One region of the Streptomyces sp. NPDC059002 genome, then DNA from elsewhere that is predicted to be linked to it. Evidence: riboswitches for the same ligand, from Rfam matches in the RefSeq annotation. Region 1 holds a riboswitch; each other region holds the start of a gene.
The links. Region 1 has a riboswitch for cobalamin ahead of ACFWZ2_RS06255 (prenyltransferase/squalene oxidase repeat-containing protein). Riboswitches for the same ligand answer to the same signal wherever they lie in the genome.

Region 1 (5,333 bases):
GAGTTCGGTGGCGGGGTCGAGGGGGTCGCCGACCTTGAGGGCGGACGCGGCGGCGGCGAAGGCCTCGGCGAACTCGTCGTAGCGGGTGCGCGGCACGAGGATGCGGGTCTGGGCCACGCACGCCTGGCCGTTGATCATCCAGGCGAAGGGCGCGATGCCCGCGACGGCGGTCGCCGCGTCGGCGTCCGGCAGGACGACGGCGGCGGACTTGCCGCCCAGCTCCAGGGTGACGCGGGTGAGATGGCGGGCAGCGACCTCCATGACGCGTTTGCCCGCGGCGACGGACCCGGTGAAGGACACCTTGTCGACGCCGGGGTGCGCGACGAGGTACTCGCTCACCTCGCGGTCCGCGCAGATGACGGAGAGCACGCCCCGCGGCAGTCCGGCGTCGGCGGCTATCTCGGCCAGGATGTACGCGTCCAGGGGCGCTTCCGGCGAGGTCTTGAGGATCACCGGGCAGCCGGCGAGCAGTGCGGGCGCGAGCTTGGCGGCCGCGGTGAACTGCGGGACGTTCCAGGGCACGACGGCCGCGACCACGCCGACCGGTTCGCGCCGCACGAGCAGTTTCCCGAGGACTCCGTCGCGCGCCTCCTCGTAGGTGAAGTCGCGGGCGACGGTGAGCGCCGCGTCCCACGCCATCATCGCGGCGAGCGCCTGCACCATCACGCTGGAGGTGTACGGGGTGCCGTTCTCCGAGCTGATGACGCGGGCGATCTCCTCGTGGCGCGCGGCGATCCCGTCCTTGATCCTGGTGACGACCCCGATCCGTTCGTCCAGGCTCATCCGGGGCCAGGGCCCGTCGTCGAACGCCTTGCGCGCGGTGGCGACGGCGCGGTCCACGTCGGCGGGGGCGGCGTGCGGCACGCGGGCGAAGACCCGCCCGGTGTGCGGCGATACGACGTCGATGACGTCCTTGCCGAGCGGGTCGACCAACTCCCCGCCGATGAACAGCTGTCCGTGTTCCACGAGCTCGGTCATGGCTGACTGCCTCCTGCGGAGCGCTTTCTGACACCGTTTCAGAACTGATACCAGTTCTAGTTGGAGGAGTCCACGGACGGAACGGGCAACTCCACCGCCGTTCGGTCGACTTGGGCGACCATTGAAACTAGTTCTAGTTATAGTGGCGGCACCGGCGACACCAGGCGCGGCACCCGGCGACGAAAGACGAGGCCCCCATGACCCTGCAGGTGACCGACCCACCGGTGATCGAGCACGGCGGCGGCGTCTGGAGCATCAAGGTCCCCATCCCCGACAACCCCCTCGGATTCACCCTCGTCCACCTCCTCGACACCGATCGCGGACCCGTCCTCATCGACACCGGCTGGGACGACCCGACGTCCTGGCACACCCTCACCGCGGGACTCGCCCGCTGCGGCGTCACCGTCGCCGATGTGCACGGCGTGGTCGTCACCCACCACCACCCCGACCACCACGGCCTGTCCGCGAAGGTCCGCGACGCGTCCGGGGCCTGGATCGCGATGCACGAGGCGGACGCCGACGTGGTGCGGCGCACCCGCGCCAACCCGCCCGACCGCTGGTACGCCTACATGGCCGCGAAGCTGCTGGCCGCAGGCGCCCCCGCCGAACACGTCGCCCCGCTGGTCCGCGCCGCCGAGGAGGGCCGCCCCCGCAGGCTCCCCGGCCTCGACCCCGCGCTGCCCGACCGCGCCATCACCCCGGGCGAACTCCTCGACCTGCCGGGCCGCCGCCTGCGCGCGATCTGGACCCCGGGCCACACCCCCGGCCACGTCTGCCTGCACCTGGAGGAGGAGCACCCCTCCCGCCTGCACGGCAACGGCCGTCTCTTCTCCGGCGACCACCTGCTCCCCGGCATCACCCCGCACATCGGCCTGTACGAGGACCCCGACGACCACACCGTGACCGACCCCGTTGGCGACTACCTCGACTCCCTGGAACGGGTCGGCCGCCTCGACCCCGCCGAGGTCCTGCCCGCCCACCAGCACGCGTTCACCGACGCCCCCGCCCGCGTCCGCGAACTCCTCGCCCACCACGAGGACCGCCTCACCGGACTGCTCGGCCTGCTCGCCGAGCCCCTCACCCCCTGGCGGCTCGCCGAGCACATGGAGTGGAACCGCCCCTGGTCCGAGATCCCCTACGGCTCCCGCAACATCGCGGTGTCGGAGGCGGAGGCCCATGTGCGGCGCCTGGTGAAACTGGGCCGCGCGGAGGCCGTGCCCGGCAGCGACCCGGTCGCGTACGTGGCGGTGTGACTCCCCGCCGCCCGGCCGCCCCTGGTACGGGCCGGTAGAGTGGGCGCGTCGTCCTCACGCCCGTACAGGGGGAAGCCGGTGCGAATCCGGCGCTGACCCGCAGCCGTATACACCGCTCCCGCGGTACAGCCGGAATGCCCGGTGCGGAACGTGACCGGCTCGCTTCATCGGGGCCCCCGATGAGCGGCACCGTCGAGGTATACGGAGCCGGAGCCGCCCGGAAGCCGTGCTCGCAACGGTCCGTGCCGCCCCGCTCCCCGCAGGGAGAGGCAACCCGCCGCATCATGAACGTTCGCCGCAGCGCAGCGGTCCTGGCCGCCGTCGCCGTGTTCGGTTCGGTGGCCGCACCGGCCGCCTTCGCGGACGACGCGTCGCCGTCGCCCGCGCTTCCCTCGGGCCTCTACGGCAAGACCGACCCCAAGTTCGACGGCGTCTTCCGGCAGTCGTACGCCCTGCTCGCCCAGCACACCGAGGGCGTCAAGCCCGCCGCCAAGGCCGTCGACTGGCTGACCGGGCAGCAGTGCGCGAGCGGCGGCTATGCCGCCTACCGCGCGGACGCCGCCGAGCCGTGCAACTCCAAGACGACGGTCGACAGCAACTCCACCGCCGCCGCCGTGCAGGCCCTCGCCGCGCTCGGCGGCGAGCAGAAGACGGTCAAGAAGAGCGTCGACTGGCTGAAGTCCGTACAGAACAAGGACGGCGGCTGGGGCTACAACCCGGGCCTGCCCACCGACGCCAACTCCACCGGCATCGTGATCGGCGCCCTCGTCGCGGCGGGCGAGAACCCCGCCGACGTGAAGTCCCAGGACGGCAAGTCCGCCTACGACGCGCTGCCGAAGCTCGCCATGGACTGCGACAAGGACGGCGGCGCCTTCGGCCTCGCCGACGCCAAGTCCGGCAAGCTCGCGCCGAACGCCGACGCCACCGCGGCCGGCGTGCTCGGCAGCCTCGGCAGGGGCCTGGTCGTGGCGCCGCCCAAGAAGACCGAGCCCGCCGGGACCAAGTGCGCGAAGCCGGACACCGCCACGCAGGCCGCCAGCAACGGCACCGGCTATCTGCTCGACACCCTCGGCAGGACCGACGACCACCTGATGTCCGCGATGCCGGGCGCCAAGGAGCAGCCGGACTTCGGCAACACCGCCGACGCCGTGCTGGCCCTCGCCGCCGCGGGCCAGCAGGACCAGGCGGAGAAGTCCGCCGAGTGGCTCGCGAAGAACTCCGCGGACTGGGCGAAGCAGTCGGGCCCCGCCGCCTACGCCCAGCTGATCCTCGCCGCCAACGCGGCGGGCCTCGACGCCCGTGACTTCGGCGGCGCCGACCTCGTCAAGCAGCTCAACGCCACCGGCCCGGCCCCGGAGAGCGCGTCGAAGTCCCCGGCCGCGTCGGACGAGGAGAAGAAGGACGACGACGGCGGCGTCAGCATCTGGTGGATCATCGGCGTCGGCCTGGTCGCCGGCATCGGCATCGGCTTCCTCTACAGCGGCAACCGCAAGAAGCAGCAGCTGTGACCCCGGGCCGTGCGCGGCGCGGGCGCCCGGTGGTCGTGGCGCTCGTCGCCGCCCTGCTCGGCATCCTCGCCGCCGCGCCCGCCCAGGCCGCGGGCTACCGCTACTGGTCGTTCTGGGACCGCGACGGCGACTCCTGGGTGTACGCGACCCAGGGCCCCGGCACCGCACGGCCCGATGACGGCGACGTCCAGGGCTTCCGCTTCGCCGTCTCCGAGGACTCCAAGGACGCGGCGAAACCGCGCGGCCCCGCGGACTTCGACGACATCTGCGCGAGCACTCCCGCCAAGGACGGCCGCAAGCGGGTCGCCCTCGTCATCGACTTCGGCCTGCCCAAGGACGCACCCGACGGCGAGCGGCCGCCCGCGCCGCGGCAGGCCTGCGCGCAGGTCGCCGAGGACGCCACCAGCGCCGAGGCCCTCGCCTCCGTCGCCAAGTCGCTGCGCTACGACAACCACGCGCTGCTGTGCGCGATCTCCGGCTACCCGAAGGCGGGCTGCGGCGAGCAGGTGTCCGGCGACGGCAGCGCGCGGAAGGAGACGGCCGCGCAGGACGAGACCGGCAAGGACGACGACGGCGGGCCCTCCGTCGGTCTGATCGCCGGGGTCGCCGTCGTCGCGGTGCTCGGCGGTGCCGCGATCTGGCAGGCCCGGCGCCGTCGCGGCTGACGCGGCCCGGACACGGACACGGACAGCACGATGACGGACCACGGCAGGAGCACGCCCGGCGCCCTCAAGCGACGCCTGGCCCCCGAGGCGCACCGGAGCAACGCCCTGCACCCGGGCGCCTGGTGGATCTGGGCGCTCGGCCTCGGCACCGCGGCGTCACGGACGACCAACCCGCTCCTGCTCGGCCTGCTGATCGGCGTCGCCGGTTATGTGGTGGCGGCGCGGCGGACGTCCGCGCCCTGGGCGAAGTCGTACGGCGCGTTCGTGAAGCTGGGCCTCTTCGTGATCGGGATCCGGCTTGTCTTCGCGATCGTGCTCGGCTCTCCGATCCCCGGCACGCACACCGTCGTCACCCTGCCCGAGGTGCCGCTGCCCGACTGGGCGAAGGGCGTGCGGATCGGCGGCCGGGTCACGGCCGAGGGCCTGCTCTTCGCGCTGTACGACGGGATCAGGCTCGCGGGCCTGCTGATCTGTGTCGGCGCGGCGAACGCCCTGGCCAGCCCGGCGCGGCTGCTCAAATCGCTGCCCGGCGCGCTGTACGAGGCCGGGGTCGCCGTCGTCGTGGCGATGACCTTCGCGCCGAACCTGATCACCGACGTGCAGCGGCTGCGGGCCGCGCGACGGCTGCGCGGCCGCCCCGACAAGGGGATCCGGGGGCTGCTCCAGGTGGGCCTGCCGGTCCTCGAAGGCGCCCTTGAGCGGTCGGTCGCGCTGGCCGCCGCGATGGACGCGCGCGGCTTCGGCCGCAGCGCCGCCGTGCCCGCCGGGGTGCGCAGGGCCACGGCAGTGCTGACGCTCGGCGGACTCATGGGGGTGTGCGTGGGGACGTACGGACTACTGACCGCGCAGGGCGCCTCGTACGGTCTGCCCGTGCTGATCGCCGGGCTGCTCGCCGCGCTCGGCGGGCTGCGGCTCGGCGGCCGCAGGGC
Region 2 (5,333 bases), on a different contig from region 1:
GAGGCAGTAGCTGCCGAGGTCCTCCATGGCGCACAGGCGGGGCAGCCACCGGGACCGCTGGTCCTCGTCGCCGTATGTGTCGATCATCCAGGCGACCATGTTGTGGATGGAGAGGTAGCCCGCGATGGACGGGCAGCCGGTGGCCAGGGCCTCGAAGACGAGGACCCCGTCGGCCCGGGTGAGGCCGCTGCCGCCCGCGTCCTCGCGCACATAGACGCCGCCGAGCCCGAGCCCGGCCGCCTTGCGCAGCACGTCGACCGGGAAGTGCTTGTCCTGGTCCCAGCGCACGGCGTGCGGGGCCAGGTGGTCCTCGGCGAAGTCCAGGGTGGTCTCGACCAGGGCCTGCTGGTCCTCGGTGAGCGATGTGGTGGTCATGGCGCTCATCCCATGGTGGGGATGGTGAAGTTCGCGCCTTCCCTGACCCCGGAGGGCCAGCGCGAGGTGACGGTCTTCGTGCGGGTGTAGAAGCGGATCGCGTCCGGGCCGTGCTGGTTGAGGTCGCCGAATCCGGACCGCTTCCAGCCGCCGAAGGTGTGGTAGGCCACCGGGACCGGGATGGGCACGTTCACGCCGACCATGCCGGTGTCGACGCGGCGGGTGAAGTCGCGTGCGGTGTCGCCGTCCCTGGTGAAGATGGCCACGCCGTTTCCGTACGGGTGCTCGCTGGGCAGGCGCAGGGCCGACTCGTAGTCGGCGGCGCGTACGACGCACAGGACGGGGCCGAAGATCTCCTCGCGGTAGATCCGCATGCGGGGGCTCACCCGGTCGAAGAGGGAGGCTCCGGCGAAGTAGCCGTTCTCGTGTCCCGGCAGGGTGAAGTTCCGTCCGTCGACGACGAGTTCGGCCCCTTCGTTGACGCCGATGTCCACATACCTGCGGACCCGGTCCAGGGCGTCCTTGCTGACCAGCGGGCCGAAGTCGGCGCCCGCGTCGTCGGAACGGCCGATGCGGAGCGCGCCGATGCGCTCCTTGAGCGCGGCGACGAGCCGGTCCGCGGTCTCCTCGCCGACCGGCACGGCCACCGAGATCGCCATGCAGCGCTCGCCCGCCGAGCCGTATCCGGCGCCGATGAGGGCGTCGACGGCCTGGTCGAGGTCGGCGTCCGGCATCACGATCATGTGGTTCTTGGCGCCGCCGAAGCACTGGGCGCGCTTGCCGTGGGCGGCGGCGGTGGCATAGATGTGCGCGGCGATCGGTGTGGAGCCGACGAAGCCGAGCGCGCCGACCCGCGGGTCCTCCAGGAGGGTGTCGACCGCGTCCTTGCCGCCGTTGACGACATTGAGGACACCGGGCGGAAGTCCTGCCTCCAGGAACAGTTCGGCCAGCCGCAGCGGCACGGAGGGGTCGCGCTCCGAGGGCTTCAGGATGAATGCGTTGCCGCAGGCCAGGGCGGGCGCGGCCTTCCACAGCGGGATCATCGCGGGGAAGTTGAACGGGGTGATCCCGGCGACCACGCCGATCGGGGAGCGCAGCGAGTGCACATCGATGCCGGTGCCCGCGTTGTCCGTGAACTCGCCCTTGAGCAGGTGCGGGATCCCGGCGGCGAACTCCACCACCTCCAGGCCGCGTTGCAGGTCGCCGTGCGCGTCGGCCACCGTCTTGCCGTGCTCGGCCGAGAGGAGCCGCGCCAGGGATTCGCGTTCCTGGTCGACGAGTTGGAGGAAGCGCAGCAGGACGCGGGCCCTGCGCTGCGGGTTCCATGCGCCCCACTCCCGCTGGGCGGCGACGGCGTCGGCGATCGCCGCCTCGGTGTCGACCCGGCCCGCGAGCGGTACGCGGGCCTGTACGGAACCGGTGTTGGGGTCGTACACGTCGCCGAAGAGGCCCGACGTGCCTGAGGTGTGCTTGCCGCCGATGAAATGGGTGAGTTCACGGACCACGGTGAGCCTGCTCTCGTCAGGTGGGGATCCGGGGATGGCACGGCGCACCGGCGAACGGCGCCCTGTGGGGCGCGTTCGGGTCGGGGCCGCGGGACGCGAAGGCCGAAGAGCCGTCGCGGAGCATGTGGTCGGCGTACGCCGCGGCCGGGATCCCGTGCGGGGCCGGTGAGTTGGCGTACGTCGTCCTAAGAGGTGGCGGGTGCCGCCGCTCGCTCCGCCGGATCACCTGGGTCGTGGGTTCGGACCGGTGCCATGCGTGTCTGCTCCATCCTCGTGGACAACACGGAACACCCCGCGGCCGGTATCCTGACTCCCGGATCGACGCACGCTCCCCCGCCTTCCCGACGGACACGACGTCCTTCGGTGGCGCGTTGTTCGGCGAGAACGCACTCCCCGGTCACAGTGGCGGGACCGCGCCGGATTCACACCGGCTTCCCTGACACCGCGGGCCTTGCCCAGGACCATATAGTTGGACGTCCTAGTAAGTCCACCCCGGCCCGGTCCTCCGGCCCCGACGGGCCGCGGCGGCTGCGCAGTTGGCCCGGTCCGTGTCCCATCTCACCGTCCCGGAATGTGATCAAGGCTGCCCAAGACGGTGGCCCGGCCTCTAGGGTGGCCCGTGCAGCTGGTTCGCCCTGCCCGCCAGGCAGGCGCGTCGCAAGAGGGAACCCGGTGGGAATCCGGGACTGCCCCGCAGCGGTGAGTGGGAACGACCGCCGTCATACGCACTGGATCCGCCGGATCCGGGAAGCGACGGCCAGTAGGAATCTGCCCCGGCAGACGCGCCCACGAGTCCGAAGACCTGCCCGTTGCCCGTACGTGACCGATCACGTGCGGACATCCCGGTGACCTCGTGGGCGGGTCGGCGTACACACCAGACGGAGAACGGCGTCATCGGCGCGAGTTCGGCCCGTCCGGTTCGTCACCCCTTCGCGTCCGCGTCCCGTCCCGGGATGCTCAGGAGTCATCTCGCGAAGGAGATTTCCGTGACAGCGAAGTCCGCAGCCGCGGCAGCACGGGCCACCGTGTACGGCTACCCCCGCCAGGGCCAGAACCGCGAACTGAAGAAGGCCATCGAGGGCTACTGGAAGGGCCGCGTCACCGCGGACGCCCTCCGGGAGACCGCGGCGGACCTGCGCCGCTCCACCTGGCGGCACCTGGCCGACACCGGCATCCACGAGGTGCCGACCGGTGACTTCTCGTACTACGACCATGTCCTGGACACCAGTGTCATGGTCGGCGCCGTCCCCGCCCGGCACCGGGCGGCCGTCGACGCCGACACCCTGGACGGGTACTTCGCGATGGCGCGCGGCACCCAGGACGTGGCGCCGCTGGAGATGACCAAGTGGTTCGACACCAACTACCACTACCTGGTGCCCGAACTGGGTCCCGATACCGTCTTCACCGCCGACTCCACCAAGCAGGTCGGCGAGCTGACGGAGGCCCTCGCCCTCGGCCTCTCGGCCCGCCCGGTCCTCGTCGGCCCCGTCACGTATCTGCTGCTCGCCAAGCCCGCGCCCGGTGTGGCCGCCGACTTCGAGCCGCTGACCCTCCTCGACCGGCTGCTGCCCGTGTACGCGGAGGTGCTCGCCGACCTGCGCGCCGCCGGTGCCGCCTGGGTGCAGCTCGACGAGCCGGCCCTGGTGCAGGACCGCACCCCGGCCGAACTCAACGCCGCCGCCCGCGCCTACCGCGAACTCGGCGCCCTCACCGACCGCCCCAAGCTCCTCGTCGCCTCCTACTTCGACCGGCTCGGCGACGCCCTGCCCGTCCTCGCGAAGGCCCCGATCGACGGCCTGGCCCTCGACTTCACCGACGCGGCGGCCGCGAACCTCGACGACCTCGCCGCCGTCGGCGGCCTGCCCGGCAAGCGGCTCGTCGCCGGTGTGGTCAACGGCCGCAACATCTGGATCAACGACCTGGAGAAGTCCCTGGCCACCCTGGGCACGCTCCTCGGGCTCGCCGACCGGGTCGACGTCGCCGCCTCCTGCTCCCTCCTGCACGTGCCGATCGACGCCACGGCCGAACGGGACATCGACCCGCAGATCCTGCGCTGGCTGGCCTTCGCCCGGCAGAAGACCACCGAGATCGTCGCCCTGGCGCGCGGTCTCGCCCAGGGCACCGACACCATCGCCGCCGAACTCGCCGCCAACCGCGCCGACCTGGCGTCGCGCACCGGCTCCGCGATCACCCACGACCCGGCCGTACGCGCCCGCGCCGCCGCCGTCACCGACGCCGAAGGACGCCGCTCGCAGCCCTACGAGGAGCGGGCCGCCGCCCAGCGCTCGCACCTCAAGCTGCCGCTGCTGCCCACGACCACCATCGGCTCCTTCCCGCAGACCACCGAGCTGCGCACCGCGCGCGCCGACGTACGCGCGGGCCGCATCGACACCGCCGGGTACGAGGAGCGGATCAAGGACGAGATCCGCGAGGTCATCTCCTTCCAGGAGCAGACCGGGATCGACGTCCTCGTGCACGGCGAGCCCGAACGCAACGACATGGTCCAGTACTTCGCCGAACAGCTCACCGGCTATCTCGCCACCCAGCACGGCTGGGTCCAGTCGTACGGCACCCGCTATGTGCGCCCGCCGGTCCTGGCCGGGGACATCTCGCGCCCCGAACCGATGACGGTGCGCTGGACGTCGTACGCCAACTCGCTCACCGACCGGCCGGTCAAGGGCATGCTCACCGGCCCCGTCACCATGCTCGCCTGGTCCTTCGTCCGCGACGACCAGCCGCTCGGCGACACCGCGCGCCAGGTCGCCCTCGCCCTGCGCGACGAGGTCAACGACCTGGAGGCGGCGGGCACTTCGGTCATCCAGGTCGACGAGCCCGCCCTGCGCGAAACCCTGCCGCTGCGCGCCGCGGACCACGCCGCCTACCTGGACTGGGCCACGGAGTCCTTCCGCCTCACCACCAGCGGCGTCCGGCCCGACACCCAGATCCACACCCACATGTGCTACGCCGAGTTCGGCGACATCGTCCAGGCCATCGACGACCTCGACGCCGACGTCATCAGCCTGGAGGCCGCCCGCTCCCACATGCAGGTCGCCCGCGAGCTGGCCGAGCACGGCTATCCGCGCGAGGCCGGGCCCGGCGTCTACGACATCCACTCCCCGCGCGTGCCCGACGCGGACGAGGCGGCCGCCCTGCTCCGCAAGGGACTTGAGGCCATTCCCGCCCAGCGCCTCTGGGTCAACCCCGACTGCGGCCTGAAGACCCGCGGCTGGCCCGAGACCCGTGCGTCCCTGGCGAACCTGGTCGCCGCCGCCCGCACGGTCCGCGGCGAACTGCCCGGGTCGTGACGACCGGGTGACTCCCGGGGCCGGGGCGCCTTCTGGTGCCCCGGCCCCGTGCCTTCGCCCCACTCACGTCTGGGGCGCCGCCCTCGACGGCAGCACGGCCACGGCCTGGGTCCCGGACGGCCCGCGCGGCCACCTGACGACGGACCTC
Region 3 (5,333 bases), on a different contig from region 1:
GCGGTCACCTTCTGGCCGAGCTCGCGCTGCCGGTCGGCGTTCTCCTTCTTCATCCCGTCGAGCTGCTTCATGTACGCGTCCTTGCGGTTGACCCAGACCCGCACTCCGCCGTGCTCCACATCGGCGGAGTGGAACAGCATCGGGCCGTCGCTGATGGGGGTGTCACCGGCCGCGAGGATCGGCTTCCGCCACTCGTCGATGTAGGTGTTGATCGCCGCGGGCTTGCCCTCGTACCAGGTCAGCGGCGCCCACAGGTTCGGCGTCAGCTCGCGCCCCGCGAGCTTCGCGCGGTCCTTCTCGCCGAAGCGGCCCTCGGCGATCTCCTTGCGGGAGCTGGTGACCTCGCCGGTCCTGCGGTCCTTGAGCTGCATGGCGACGCCGATGACGTTCTGCGGCTTCACGTCGTAGCCGTACTTCGGGTCGGCGAGCACCATCCGCACCAGGTCCTCGCTGGCCGCGCTGACGACGTACACCTCGATGCCGTGCGCGCGCAGCGTCTTGTAGAGCTGCTGCATGCCGCGCGAGAACTCGGGCGCCTTCACCTCGGTCTTCGTCAGCTTCCCGGCCTCGTAGTACTCGGCGGGGATCGGCTTCTTGTACGCGAGGAGTTCGTCGACGTACCCCTTGAGCTCCTTCAGCGTGAAGCCGGAGAAGATCTGCGCGGCCCACGGGTAGCAGACCTGGTCGTCGACCTCGCACAGCCGGTTGTAGTAGCTGTAGAGGCTCTCCTTGTGCGTGGCCGTGTCCTTGAAGGGGATGGTCTTCAGGGACGGGTCCATCGTCTTGCGGGTCAGGACGCCCTTCATCTCCAGGAAGGGCAGCAGCGACTCCTCCAGGTCGTTGCGGTACGTCGTGTTGTCCGCGTCGAAGACGGCGTACGCGCCCTTGTGGTCGTTCTTCGCGATGACCTTGCCGAGCTGCTTCGCGACGGGCTTCGGCCAGTGCGAGAGCTCGCCCGCGGCGGTCTTCGCGGAGGAGCCCGCCGCGTTCGCCTCGGCGGTCGGCCAGAGCGCGCTGCCCGCGAGGACGGCGGCGGCGAGCGCCCCCGTGGCGCCGATGACGGCCAGCTTGTTCTTTGCCCGTACTGCCATGTCTCTACGTCCCTGCCGTTCCCTGAGAGCGATGTGCGGCCCCGTCCGGAGCGGCGCGCAATGCTATGGGGCCGCGCCGCCATTTCCCATGATCGAAGTCACCGTGAACGCGGGGCATGGGGCCGGTGAATACGGGTAGCCGAACCCGAGCCGCCCCGGCCGCGCATACTGGGACGCATGGGCTCCCAGGAGTTCGTCCGGGCCGTTCCCCGGCTCGACGGCATGGTCGTGTCCGCGGTCGGCTACCGCACCGCCGGGCAGCGGCCCACCCTGCACAAGGGCCTGCCGTCGCCGTATCTGACGCTGGTCTTCTCCCTCGACGGGGACATCGCGAGCGGCGTCACGCCCGGCCAGGCGACCGGTGCGGACGCGGTGCGCACCGACATCGTCGTGGGCGGCCTGCACCAGAGCCCGGCGTACCTCGTCAGTCCCGAGCACGAGGCCGGCATCCAGCTCGCCGTGCACCCCCTCGCCGCCCGCACCCTCCTCGGACTGCCCGCCGCCGCACTGACCGGGCAGCTCGTCACCGCGGGCACGGACGTCCTCGGCGCCCGCGCCGCCGAGGTCCGCGAGCGGCTGTGCGCCCTCGACCGCTGGGAGGACCGCTTCGCCCTCCTGTCCGCGTATCTGAGGCGGCGCGCGGCCGACGAGCGGGCCGCGGGTTCCGTACGTCCCGAGGTCGCCGAGGCCTGGGCCTGGCTGGGCCGGCACCGGGGCGCGGGCACCGTGGGCGGCCTGTCCCGGCACGTCGCGCTCAGCGAGCGACGGCTGACCGCGCTGTTCCGCGCCGAGACCGGACTGAGCCCCAAGCAGGCCGCGCGCCTGATGCGCTTCGAGCACGCCAAGGCCGCGGTGGTCCGCTCCGTCACGGCGGGCACGGGGCCCGACATCGCCCGGGTCGCGGCGGACTCCGGCTACTACGACCACTCCCATCTCGTCCGCGACTTCCGGCAGTACACGGGAGTGAGCCCCACCCGCTGGCTGGCCGAAGAGTGCCGGAATATCCAAGCCGGGGCGCATGGCGCGGGCGAAGACTGGGACACATGAACACCACACCGAAGACCCCGGCGGAACAGCGGCCCGGCACCCCCGCCCCGGCCATCTGGCCGGGCCTCCAGGCCCAGGACGCCCCCGCCCTGATCGACTTCCTCGTCGGCACCGTCGGCTTCCTGCGCACCGCCGTCCACGAGGACGGCGGCCGCGTCGCCCACGCCCAGCTCGACTGGCCCGAGGGCGGCGGCATCATGCTCGGCTCGTACGATCCGGCCGCGCCCGAAGGCACCTGCGGAACGCCGGGCACGTCCGGCGCCTATGTCGTCACCGACCAGGTCGACGCGCTCTATGCACGCCTCGTCGCGGCGGGCGTGCGGATCACCGCCGAGATCGAGGACAAGCCGTACGGCAGCCGTGAGTTCGCGATCCTCGACCCGGAGGGAAACCGCTGGTCCTTCGGCACCTACCGCGGCGAGCCGAGGCCGGAACCGGCCCCCTGACCACGCGTGATAACTTGCGCAAGCCAGTCAAACCCACACCTGGGCCAGGGAATCCGGTGAGAATCCGGAACTGACGCGCAGCGGTGAGGGGGACGGGCGGGGCCACGGCCACTGGGCGTCCGACGACGCCTGGGAAGGCGCCCCGCCCGGCCGATCCCCGAGTCCGAAGACCTGCTGGCGCCTCCGCCCGCACACCGGGCGGCCGGAGGGCGTGACGCAGGCCAGGCTCCGCGTATGAGCCGTGAGACTCAAGGGATCGCGTGTCCTCGAAAGACCGTATACGTAAGGCCGCCCTGCTCTGCGCCGCGGCGCTCGCGCTCACCGCGTGCGGCGACGGCTCCGCACAGCGGCCCGCGGGCAAGAGCGCCGACGGCTATCCGGTCACGGTCGCGTCCTGCGGCAAGAAGGCCGAGGTCAAGGCCCCACCGCGGCGTGCGGTCTCCCTCGACCAGGGCTCCACGGAGATCCTGCTCTCCCTCGGCCTCGCCGACCGCATGGCGGGCACCGGCACCTGGACCGACCCCGTTCTGAAGAACCTCGCGAAGGACAACGCGAAGGTGGAGCGGCTCTCCGATCGCTACCCGTCCCTGGAGAAGGTCCTCGCCGAGGAACCGGACTTCGTCAGCGCCTCCTTCCTCTACACGGTCGGCAAGGGCGGCGTCGCCGACCGCACGAAGTTCACCGAACTCGGCGTGCCCGTCTATGTCTCGCCCACCGACTGCGCGGGCAAGGACAACGACGGCGGCGGCGACGGCAAGCGCGTCAAGACCCTCACCATGGACACCGTCTACGGCGAAGTGCGCGACCTGGCCAAGGTGTTCGGCGTCGAGCAGCGCGGCGAGAAGCTGATCGCCGGCATGAAGGCCCGCGTCGCCAAGGCCACCAAGGACATCGACGCCTCCGACGCCACGCTCCTCTACTGGTTCGCCAACTCCGACGCCCCCTACATGGCGGGCTGTTGCGGCGCCCCCGGCATCATCACCCGCGAGCTCGGCGCGCAGAACGTCTTCGACGACACCCGCGAGGAATGGCCCCAGATCAACTGGGAGACCGTCGCCGACCGCGACCCCGACGTCCTCGTCATCGGCGACCTCACCCGCAAGTCGCAGTCCGCCGAGAGCGCCGCCGCGAAGATCAAGTTCCTGGAGACCAACCCGGTGACCAAGAACCTGACCGCCGTGCGGAAGAAGCGCTACGTACTCCTCAGCGGCCAGGCCATGAACCCCACGATCCGCACCGTCGACGGCATCGAGCAAGTGGCCGCGGGGCTGCGGAAGTTCGGGCTCGCCAGGTGAGCAGGGCGACCGCGGCCGCCACCGCGCGGCAGGGGCTGCTGTGCCTCGCGGGGACCGTCGCGCTCGTCCTCTCCGTGGCCGTCGCCGTCACCATCGGGCCCGCGGACATCTCCGTGCCCGACGTGTGGTCGGCGCTCGCCGCGCACCTCGGCTGGGGCGAGGCGCGGCTCACCCCGATCAGGGACGGCATCGTCTGGAACCTGCGGATGCCGCGCACCCTGCTCGCCGCGGTCTGCGGCGCGGGACTCGCGGTGTGCGGCGCGGTCATGCAGTCCCTGCTCCGCAACCCCCTCGCCGACCCCTTCGTGCTCGGGGTCTCCTCCGGGGCGTCCACGGGCGCGGTCGCGGTCGTCGTCCTCGGCGTGGGCGGGGGAGCGGTGTCCGTGTCGGCGGGCGCCTTCGTGGGCGCGCTCTGCTCGTTCGCCCTCGTGCTGCTCCTGAGCCACACGCTGGGCGGCAGCACGGACCGCGTGGTCCTGTCCGGCGTCGCCGCGATGCAGCTCTTCTCCGCCCTCACGTCCTTCGTCATCCTCACGGCGGGCGACGCGGAGACCACCCGCGGGGTGCTGTTCTGGCTGCTCGGCTCGCTCAGCGGGGTGGGCTGGACCGATGTGTGGCTGTGCGCCGCCGTCCTGGCCTGCGCCCTGCTCGTCTGCCTGTCCCACGCCCGCACCCTCGACGCCTTCGCGTTCGGCCAGGAGGCGGCGGCGACCCTCGGCGTCCGCGTCGCCCGCACCCGACTGATCCTGCTCTGCACCACGGCCCTGCTGACCGCCGCCCTGGTCAGCTCGGCGGGCGCCATCGGCTTCGTCGGCCTGGTCCTGCCGCACGCGGCCCGCGCCTTCGTCGGCTCGGGCCACGCCCGACTGCTGCCCGTCACGGCGCTCGCGGGCGCGGTCTTCCTCGTCTGGGTGGACACCCTGGCCCGCACCGTCCTCGACCCGCAGGAGGTCCCGGTGGGCGTGGTGACGTCCCTGATCGGCGTACCGGCGTTCGTCGCCGTGCTCTACCGGACGAGGCGGGCGACATGACGTACGCAGCCGGCGCACCGAACACCCACGGCCTGCGCGCCGACCGCGTCAGCCGCGAGGCGGGCGGCCGCCTCGTCGTCGACGGCGTCAGCCTCGCCCCGCCCGCGGGCGCCACCGTGGGCCTCCTCGGCCCGAACGGCTCCGGCAAGTCCACGCTCCTGCGCATCCTCGCGGGCGTCCTCGCCCCGGCCTCCGGAGTGGTCACCCTGGACGGCCGCCCGCTGGCCGACACCGGCCGCCGCACCGTCGCGCGCCGGATCGCCGTCGTCGGGCAGCATGCCTCCACCCAGGTCGAGCTGACGGTGGGGGACGTCGTGCGCCTGGGCCGCATCCCGCACCGCCGCGCCTGGTCGGCGCCCACGCCGGACGACGAGCGCGCGGTCCGGGAGGCCCTGGAGCGCACCGGCCTCGCCGCCCGCGCGA

Region 2: another riboswitch for cobalamin. It lies ahead of metE (5-methyltetrahydropteroyltriglutamate--homocysteine S-methyltransferase); the one in region 1 lies ahead of ACFWZ2_RS06255 (prenyltransferase/squalene oxidase repeat-containing protein).
Region 3: another riboswitch for cobalamin. It lies ahead of ACFWZ2_RS26330 (ABC transporter substrate-binding protein); the one in region 1 lies ahead of ACFWZ2_RS06255 (prenyltransferase/squalene oxidase repeat-containing protein).

The regions. Positions count from the first base shown of each region.
Region 1 covers NZ_JBHYJI010000004.1:189,102-194,434, forward strand. Annotated here, with positions in the region: gene ACFWZ2_RS06245 (aldehyde dehydrogenase) at 1-978, opposite strand, end outside; gene ACFWZ2_RS06250 (MBL fold metallo-hydrolase) at 1,176-2,231, shown strand; cobalamin riboswitch at 2,266-2,392, shown strand; gene ACFWZ2_RS06255 (prenyltransferase/squalene oxidase repeat-containing protein) at 2,516-3,739, shown strand; gene ACFWZ2_RS06260 (SCO2322 family protein) at 3,736-4,404, shown strand; gene ACFWZ2_RS06265 (energy-coupling factor transporter transmembrane component T) at 4,435-5,333, shown strand, end outside.
Region 2 covers NZ_JBHYJI010000002.1:321,569-326,901, forward strand. Annotated here, with positions in the region: gene ACFWZ2_RS03390 (acyl-CoA dehydrogenase family protein) at 1-375, opposite strand, end outside; gene ACFWZ2_RS03395 (CoA-acylating methylmalonate-semialdehyde dehydrogenase) at 381-1,880, opposite strand; cobalamin riboswitch at 2,159-2,361, opposite strand; cobalamin riboswitch at 2,490-2,705, shown strand; gene metE (5-methyltetrahydropteroyltriglutamate--homocysteine S-methyltransferase) at 2,867-5,185, shown strand.
Region 3 covers NZ_JBHYJI010000032.1:67,019-72,351, reverse strand. Annotated here, with positions in the region: gene ACFWZ2_RS26345 (haloacid dehalogenase-like hydrolase) at 1-1,091, opposite strand, end outside; gene ACFWZ2_RS26340 (helix-turn-helix domain-containing protein) at 1,269-2,138, shown strand; gene ACFWZ2_RS26335 (VOC family protein) at 2,135-2,584, shown strand; cobalamin riboswitch at 2,592-2,778, shown strand; gene ACFWZ2_RS26330 (ABC transporter substrate-binding protein) at 2,845-3,879, shown strand; gene ACFWZ2_RS26325 (FecCD family ABC transporter permease) at 3,876-4,910, shown strand; gene ACFWZ2_RS26320 (ABC transporter ATP-binding protein) at 4,907-5,333, shown strand, end outside.